DNA from 3 places in the Novosphingobium mississippiense genome. Region 2 is predicted to be linked to each of the others. Evidence: riboswitches for the same ligand, from Rfam matches in the RefSeq annotation. Region 2 holds a riboswitch; each other region holds the start of a gene.

Region 1 (2,195 bases), 1.1 Mb from region 2:
CACGCTGGCTTGCGAACAGGCCGGCTTGCCAGGACAGGCATCGACGCGCAGGAGCGGTTCGGCGGGGTCGGTCGACAAGCCGGGAATGTCGATGCCGGCTGCGCCTTCGACCAGGATCACGCGCCACGGCGTGAGGCGAAGCCCCGTGACACCGGGCCTCTCCATCACGTTCATCAGCGTGGATGCCTCAACCCGGCCGAACGGCAGGCCGTAAGCCGTGCCGCCGGTTCGTTCGCCCGGCAGCATGGACCGAAGCGGCTGCGCTGAACGCACATCGCCGATGGCCCAATCAGGTAGCGCGGCGGAATGTCGTGCCATCCGCCGCGCCTGCAGGCCACCGCTGTCCACGAACCACCGCGCCAGCGCCAGCAGGGCATCGACTTCCGTGCCATCCGTCAGTTCCACGCCCTCCGACCGGCCATCAGCCCGCAGCATCAGCCTTCCGCTACACGCGCGCTCTATGCGAAAATCGCCCGGCTCACATATCAGCGCCGGAGCCGGACCGGCATCGATGACGAAGCCGATCTTGCCGGGTAACCGGGGCAGATCGTGCAGCCGGCCATACAGTTCGCTGGCGATCCGGACGGTGTCATCGTCGGTTTGCCATTCCGGCGCGACCAGAAGATTGCGGCGCCCCTCCCGCTCGGCATCGTCATCCACCAGATCCAGCGCTTGCAGACGTTCGAGCAGGGCTGGCCACTGCAGGTGGTCCACCCCACGCAGCTGGAAATTGGCGCGCCGCGTCAGGTCGAGAAGGCCGTTGCCATAAGTCAGCGCCGCCTCGCACAGACCGATCGCCTGCGCGACGCTCACTCGGCCAAGATGCGGCTTCACCCGCACCAGCAGTCCGTCGCCAGCCATCATCGGCCGCCATGCGTCGGGACACCAGCCCCTGACGACGCCCTCCACCTGCGAGCTCAAAGCCATCTCACCCCGCGCCGGGCGGAACCTTGGATGGGGCTTGCCGGCAAGGCCGACCGACGCGGGTCGACGGGCGGGCGCATAACACCCGGCGACACGCGCACGTGCAGCCCCAGCCGCACAGCTTCGCCGCCCAGACGGAAGTATTACCGTGCCGTGATCATCCCCTGGATCAAGGCAAGAGCGACCGGTGCGCCGGCAGGTCTCCTGGCTCGCGGGTCACAGCTTGATGCACGCCTTCCCGAACCACAGGGTCCAGTGGCCGCCCTTCGCAAAGGGCCCGTGCATCGCGCTATCCGCTTACAGTTGCAGGGACAGCCGCGGATTTGGGAGCAAGCCCCCGCACCGCATTCCCGATTAAGCTCCGCTTGGAGCACCGGCGCGATCATGGTCGGACAGCGGATCGCTCCGCCGCCGATCGGCGCTCCTTACAGCGATCACCAAGGCGGGCCAATCGTTTTTTGGCGACGATCGGGGCGCAGGCGCGGCGCTGCCCGAACTGGCGGGATGGGCGCCCTGAGGCAGGCGGATCATTAACGGCGATCATTAATAGGTAGGAAATTTCGAGATTGCGGGTAAAGGGCCGGGCAATCTTCGGTGCCTGTGATGCGGTTTGATCTCCCCACCCTGTACTTCCTTGCCATAGGCACGTTGCTTCTCAGCGCCGTCATGACGCTTTGGGAACGACACGCGCGGCCCCAGTACGCAGGCCCCCAACACGCGCAACCATTGCGCAAAAGTGGACTCGGTATCCTTGCCACCGGGTATGCGATGCTGGCCGGCGGATGCGCCTTGGCGATGGGGCGTACCATGTTCGCCGCCCCCCTTGGCGCCAGCTTGGCCAATATGATCTTGCTGGGCGGGTACCTTTTGGTTTTCTGGGGCGCAGCCGGCCTGGCAGGCCGAAAGCGCGGCAAGATTGCGCTGGCCATCTGGGTTTTTCAGGCACTGGTCTGGTGCTTCATTGGCGGGCGCTGGCAGGACATTGTCTGGAACTATGTCAGCGCATTTCCCATTGCATTGGCCAGCGGCCTGACCGCTTGGGAATTGTGGGCAAACGGCCGCTTCGTTTCCTGCGATCGCGCCGCATCGCGGTAGGCTTCGCTGCCATGCACTGCCTCTTTTACCTGGGACGGGCCTGCATTCTCCCGCTGATCGCTCCCAGTTCCGGATCAACGCTGCTGGGTATCTCCAGCATCTTCACGATGTACGAGGGTGTCTTGTACTCGGTGGGCCTGCCCATGGCGTTGATCGCGCTTCTGCGCGAGGAAACG
Region 2 (2,195 bases):
TAGGCCGAAGTGCCCGTCGCGAACATGGCGAACAGCAGCCAGCCGAGCACCAGGCCCGACCAGGTGTGGACCAGCGCCATCGATTGCCGCAGGCTATCCTTCACAGACGGCCTCCCGCATGCAGCGAAAGCCACAGCCAGCCGGCCATCACCGCTCCGGAAACGACCATCCCCAGCCAGAACCGCCCGATCGACCGCACGCCGAAGGCCACCAGAGCCAATGTCGCGAAGATCGCGAAAGACAACAGCGTGCCGGCCACGCTGGCCTCCGCGGCGGAAACGTTCAGGCCCTGCGCAAGGCCGCGTGCGATGCAGGCCGTCGCCAGCGAGGAGACGATATAGTTCGCCGGAATCGCGGCCGTCAGCCGGGCCGCGAGGTTCGCCTTGCCGATGCCGCTTGGCGGGGATGCCATGACTGCTTCGTTCCTCAGATCAATTTACCGGCAGGATTCGGCCGCTGGAGAGGGGAAGTTGTTGTTTTCACGCACACCACGTCCTCTCAAGCTGCTATTGCGAGCCATTCGCATTTTAACCGCTGCTAAGCGCTGACCGGGGCCGAGTCAATCGCGCCGTCCAAAAAGTTGCCCAAGGTGGATCGGCGCCGGAAGAGCAGCGGATCGGCGGCGAGGCTTGCGGGCCGGGGCCGCTGAGGCTAGGAGCCTGCCTGTCCGGCATCGCGGCGAAAGCGGCGGCGGCGGGCAAGATCGCGCCGGTGCCCCGCAAGGGGCTTAATACGGGAACACGGTCAGAGCGGCGCTGCCGCTCGAATCCGGGGCTGTCCCTGCAACTGTAAGCGGCGAGCGCGATGCACATCGCCGGCGGAACAAGGGTTTTCGCCGCAGCCACTGGGCCGGACGCTAAGTCATGCGGGGCCTGGGAAGGCCGTGCATCGTGCCGTGACCCGTGAGCCAGGAGACCTGCCGGCGTCGATGTCGCTCTCGCCCGGGTCCAGGGAATGGCCAAGGCACGGTAACTCTTCCGTCTGAGCGACGTGATGCACGCGGCCGGGGCCGCAACGGCATGCCACGTCGGGCGCCCGCGCGCCTGTCCGTCGTCGCAGCCGAGCGTCGCGTTTGGCTCGTCCGGACGCGGCGAGACGCTCCGCCCGCTTTCGAGTTACCGGCGCGCGGGAGAAGACCGTTGAGCAAAGTTCCCACCACCGTCATCACCGGCTTCCTAGGCGCCGGCAAGACCACGCTGATCCGCCACTTGCTGCAGAACGCCAAGGGCCGCCGCCTGGCGCTCATCATCAACGAGTTCGGCGACGTCGGCGTCGACGGCGAACTGGTGAAGGGCTGCAATGACGAGGCGTGCCCGGAAGACGATATCGTCGAACTGGCCAACGGCTGCATCTGCTGCACCGTCGCCGACGACTTCCTGCCGACCATGCAGAAGCTGCTCGACCGTGAGAACAAGCCCGATCACATCATCATCGAGACCAGCGGCCTCGCCCTGCCCAAACCGCTGGTGAAGGCCTTCCAGTGGCCCGATATCCGCACCCGCGCCACGGTGGACGGCGTGGTCGCGCTGATCGATGCCGATGCCGTGGCCGCCGGCCGCTTCGCCACCGATGAGGCCGCGCTTGCCGCCGCCCGCGCCGCCGATCCGATGCTGGACCATGAAAGCCCGCTGGAAGAACTGTTCGAGGAACAGTTGGGCTGCGCCGACATGGTCGTGCTCAACAAGACCGACCTCGTCGATGCCGATGCCCTCACCCATGTCGAGACGCTGGTGCTGGCCGAAACACGCCCCGGCGTGAAGATCGTGCGTGCCGATCATGGCGCCGTCGATATCGCCGCGCTGCTGGGCATCACCGCAGCGGCTGAGGACGATCTCGATTCCCGCCCCTCGCACATCGACGGGCTGGACGAGGATCATGACCATGACGACTTCGACAGCTTCGTCGTATCCGGCGGCGACGTGGCCGATCTCGACGCCCTGCTCGCGCGCCTCAAGGACCTGATCGCAGCGCACGATGTGCTGCGCGTGAAGGGCATGGTCGCGGTCGGCGGCAAGCCCAGTCGTCTGGTCGTGCAGGCCGTCGGCCCGCGCATCCAGCACTTCTACGATCGCGCCTGGCTCCCGCAGGAAGCGCGCCGTACCCAGTTGGTCGTCATCGGCCAGAAGGGGCTGGACCGCGCCGCCATCGAGGCGGGGCTGGCGGACGTTCTTGGTGCCGTAGACGCCTGATGCACC
Region 3 (2,195 bases), on a different replicon from region 2:
GCCCTCGGCAGCGGCATCGGCAGCTTCCGCAGCATGGCCGGTGGCGGGGACAAGCGCCAGTGCAAGCGGGCTGGCGGCGGCGAGAATGCGGTACTTCATCGTATTTCCTTCGAAACAGTCGTCGAAGCCCCGGCGGTTCGGCATCTGGACGAAGGACAGGCGCAAAGCGCTCCGGCAAAGGGGCCGGACGACGGGCGGCGTCCTCCACCCAGGCCGGTGGCCGGCGGAGCGGTGGCTGTCGTCGCGCGAGGAAACACCCCCGTTCACCCGGCACACCCTGTCCGGACGAAGAACGACCGCGACGGGCAGGTCTCCTGGCTTGCGGGTCGGTGCCGGTTCAGCCGCCTTCTCGGGAATTGCGCCGTTTTCACTGGCCTGGCTCCCAATGGCGAAATGGCCGAACGGCTCGCCGCTTACAGTTGCAGGGGCAGCCCGGGTCTTGCACCCGTGTTCCCTTTTGATCCCCTTGCGGGGAACCTGTCGCGGCGCGGCAACTATCGTGCGGCAAGCCGGCTGGCAAGTGTGCGAAGCTTGCGCCCCTGCGCAAAGTGCCATAGGCGGGACGGCGCAAGGGGTGCCCGAAAGGGCTTAATCGGGAAGCCCGGGCCCGCGGGAAACCCTCGCGGCAGGCCGGCACTGCTCCCGCAACTGTAGCCGGGGATGCGCCCCGCCAGATGCCATTGGGGCCGCGAGCGTTCATGCTTCCAGGCTTTCGAGAAGGCGGCGGACAGGCGCGACGATCCGGCAAGTCAGGAAACCGGCCCTTCGCCGTCGATCCTTCGCGCGGGCGGGATGCACCGGGCGGACGAGGCGGGGTTCCATCGCGGGATCCGCCTTGGCGAGACGACAAGCCGCATGTCGTTTCGAAGGGAGCCCGTACGCAATGACACCGATCCGCTGATCCTCGCCGGGGCGATATCGCCCCCGACACCTGTCGCGCACGCGCCTTCCCTTCCAGCTCGCCGGGAGACAACCGTCATGAACACTGCCGCCAAACCTGCTTTCGCCCGCCCCGCTTCAGATAGCCCCGCCTCCAACCGGCTGCCCCTTTGCATATTCGCCGCGCTGGCCGTGCTGATGCTGGCAACGCGCAGCCATTCGCTCAGCCACCTGGTCCACTTGCCCGATACCGACCTTGCCAGCTTCTTCGTGCTGGGCTTCTTCGTGCGCCGCATGGTCGCCTTCGCCGCGCTGTTCATGCTCGGTTTCGCGATTGACGTGGTGGTGATCCAGGTGCTGGGCGGTTCGGGCTTCTGCTTCACGCCGGCCTACTGGATGCTGCTGCCCGCACACGGTTTGCTCTGGCTGGCCGGCCGTTTCGCCGCCGCCCGCTGGGGCGATCGCCTCTCCGCCCTCCCCGCGATCGTCGCGCTGCTGATAGCGGCAAGTTTCGCAGCGAATCTGCTGACGAGCGGGGGATTCTATTTGCTCGGCGGCCGCTATCCCGATCCGACGCTGGCCGGCTTCCTGCCACGCATCGCCCGCTATTTCCCCGGCGTCCTGCTGGCCACGCTGCTGTGGTCCGGCGTTGCCGCGGCACTCTGGGCACTCGTGGTAACCGCGCGTCCCCACCTGCGCATTCGGCCCCATCGATGACTGCCTGTCCCGCGCTGTTGATCGCCGCGCCCGCGTCGGGCCAGGGCAAGACGCTGGTCACCGCCGCCCTCGCCCGGCGCCATGCCCGCGAAGGGCGGCGCGTGCGCCTGTTCAAGTGCGGGCCGGACTTTCTGGACCCCATGGTGCTGGAAGCCGCCAGCGGCGCCCCGGTGCATCAGTTGGACCTCTTCATGGTGGGCGAAGCGCAATGCCGCGCCCTGCTGCACGAGGCGGCGCAAGAGGCCGACCTGATCCTGATCGAAGGGGTGATGGGCCTGTTCGACGGCGATCCTTCCGCAGCGGACCTTGCCCGCCGGTTCGGCCTGCCGGTGCTGGCGGTGGTCGACGGATCCTCGATGGCGCAGACTTTCGGTGCGCTGGTCCACGGACTGGCCAGCTATCGTCCCGATGTGACGCTGGCGGCCGTGCTGGCCAACCGCGTGGGCAGCGCCCGCCATGCCGAACTGCTGGAAGGCAGCGTACCGCCCGGCATACGCTGGCTGGGCGCAATGGCGCGGGATGGCGGGATTACACTGCCGGAGCGGCATCTGGGGCTCGTGCAGGCCGGCGAAGTGGGCGACCTTGCCCAGCGTCTCGAT

Evidence for each region. Region 2 has a riboswitch for cobalamin ahead of cobW (cobalamin biosynthesis protein CobW). Riboswitches for the same ligand answer to the same signal wherever they lie in the genome.
Region 1: linked by a shared signal. The riboswitch ahead of WBP06_RS23070 (cobalamin biosynthesis protein CobG) and the one ahead of cobW (cobalamin biosynthesis protein CobW) in region 2 are both predicted to bind cobalamin.
Region 3: linked by a shared signal. The riboswitch ahead of WBP06_RS13175 (hypothetical protein) and the one ahead of cobW (cobalamin biosynthesis protein CobW) in region 2 are both predicted to bind cobalamin.

What each region holds. Positions count from the first base shown of each region.
Region 1 is NZ_CP147003.1:1,019,556-1,021,750, forward strand. Features, by position in the region: gene WBP06_RS23070 (cobalamin biosynthesis protein CobG) at 1-927, opposite strand, end outside; cobalamin riboswitch at 1,101-1,317, opposite strand; gene WBP06_RS23075 (hypothetical protein) at 1,528-2,019, shown strand; gene WBP06_RS23080 (GGDEF domain-containing protein) at 2,031-2,195, shown strand, end outside.
Region 2 is NZ_CP147003.1:2,107,319-2,109,513, reverse strand. Features, by position in the region: gene WBP06_RS27770 (PepSY-associated TM helix domain-containing protein) at 1-104, opposite strand, end outside; gene WBP06_RS27765 (hypothetical protein) at 101-412, opposite strand; cobalamin riboswitch at 693-939, shown strand; gene cobW (cobalamin biosynthesis protein CobW) at 1,140-2,189, shown strand; gene cobN (cobaltochelatase subunit CobN) at 2,189-2,195, shown strand, end outside.
Region 3 is NZ_CP147001.1:2,787,279-2,789,473, forward strand. Features, by position in the region: gene WBP06_RS13170 (TonB-dependent receptor plug domain-containing protein) at 1-99, opposite strand, end outside; cobalamin riboswitch at 287-496, opposite strand; cobalamin riboswitch at 556-781, shown strand; gene WBP06_RS13175 (hypothetical protein) at 979-1,596, shown strand; gene WBP06_RS13180 (cobyrinate a,c-diamide synthase) at 1,593-2,195, shown strand, end outside.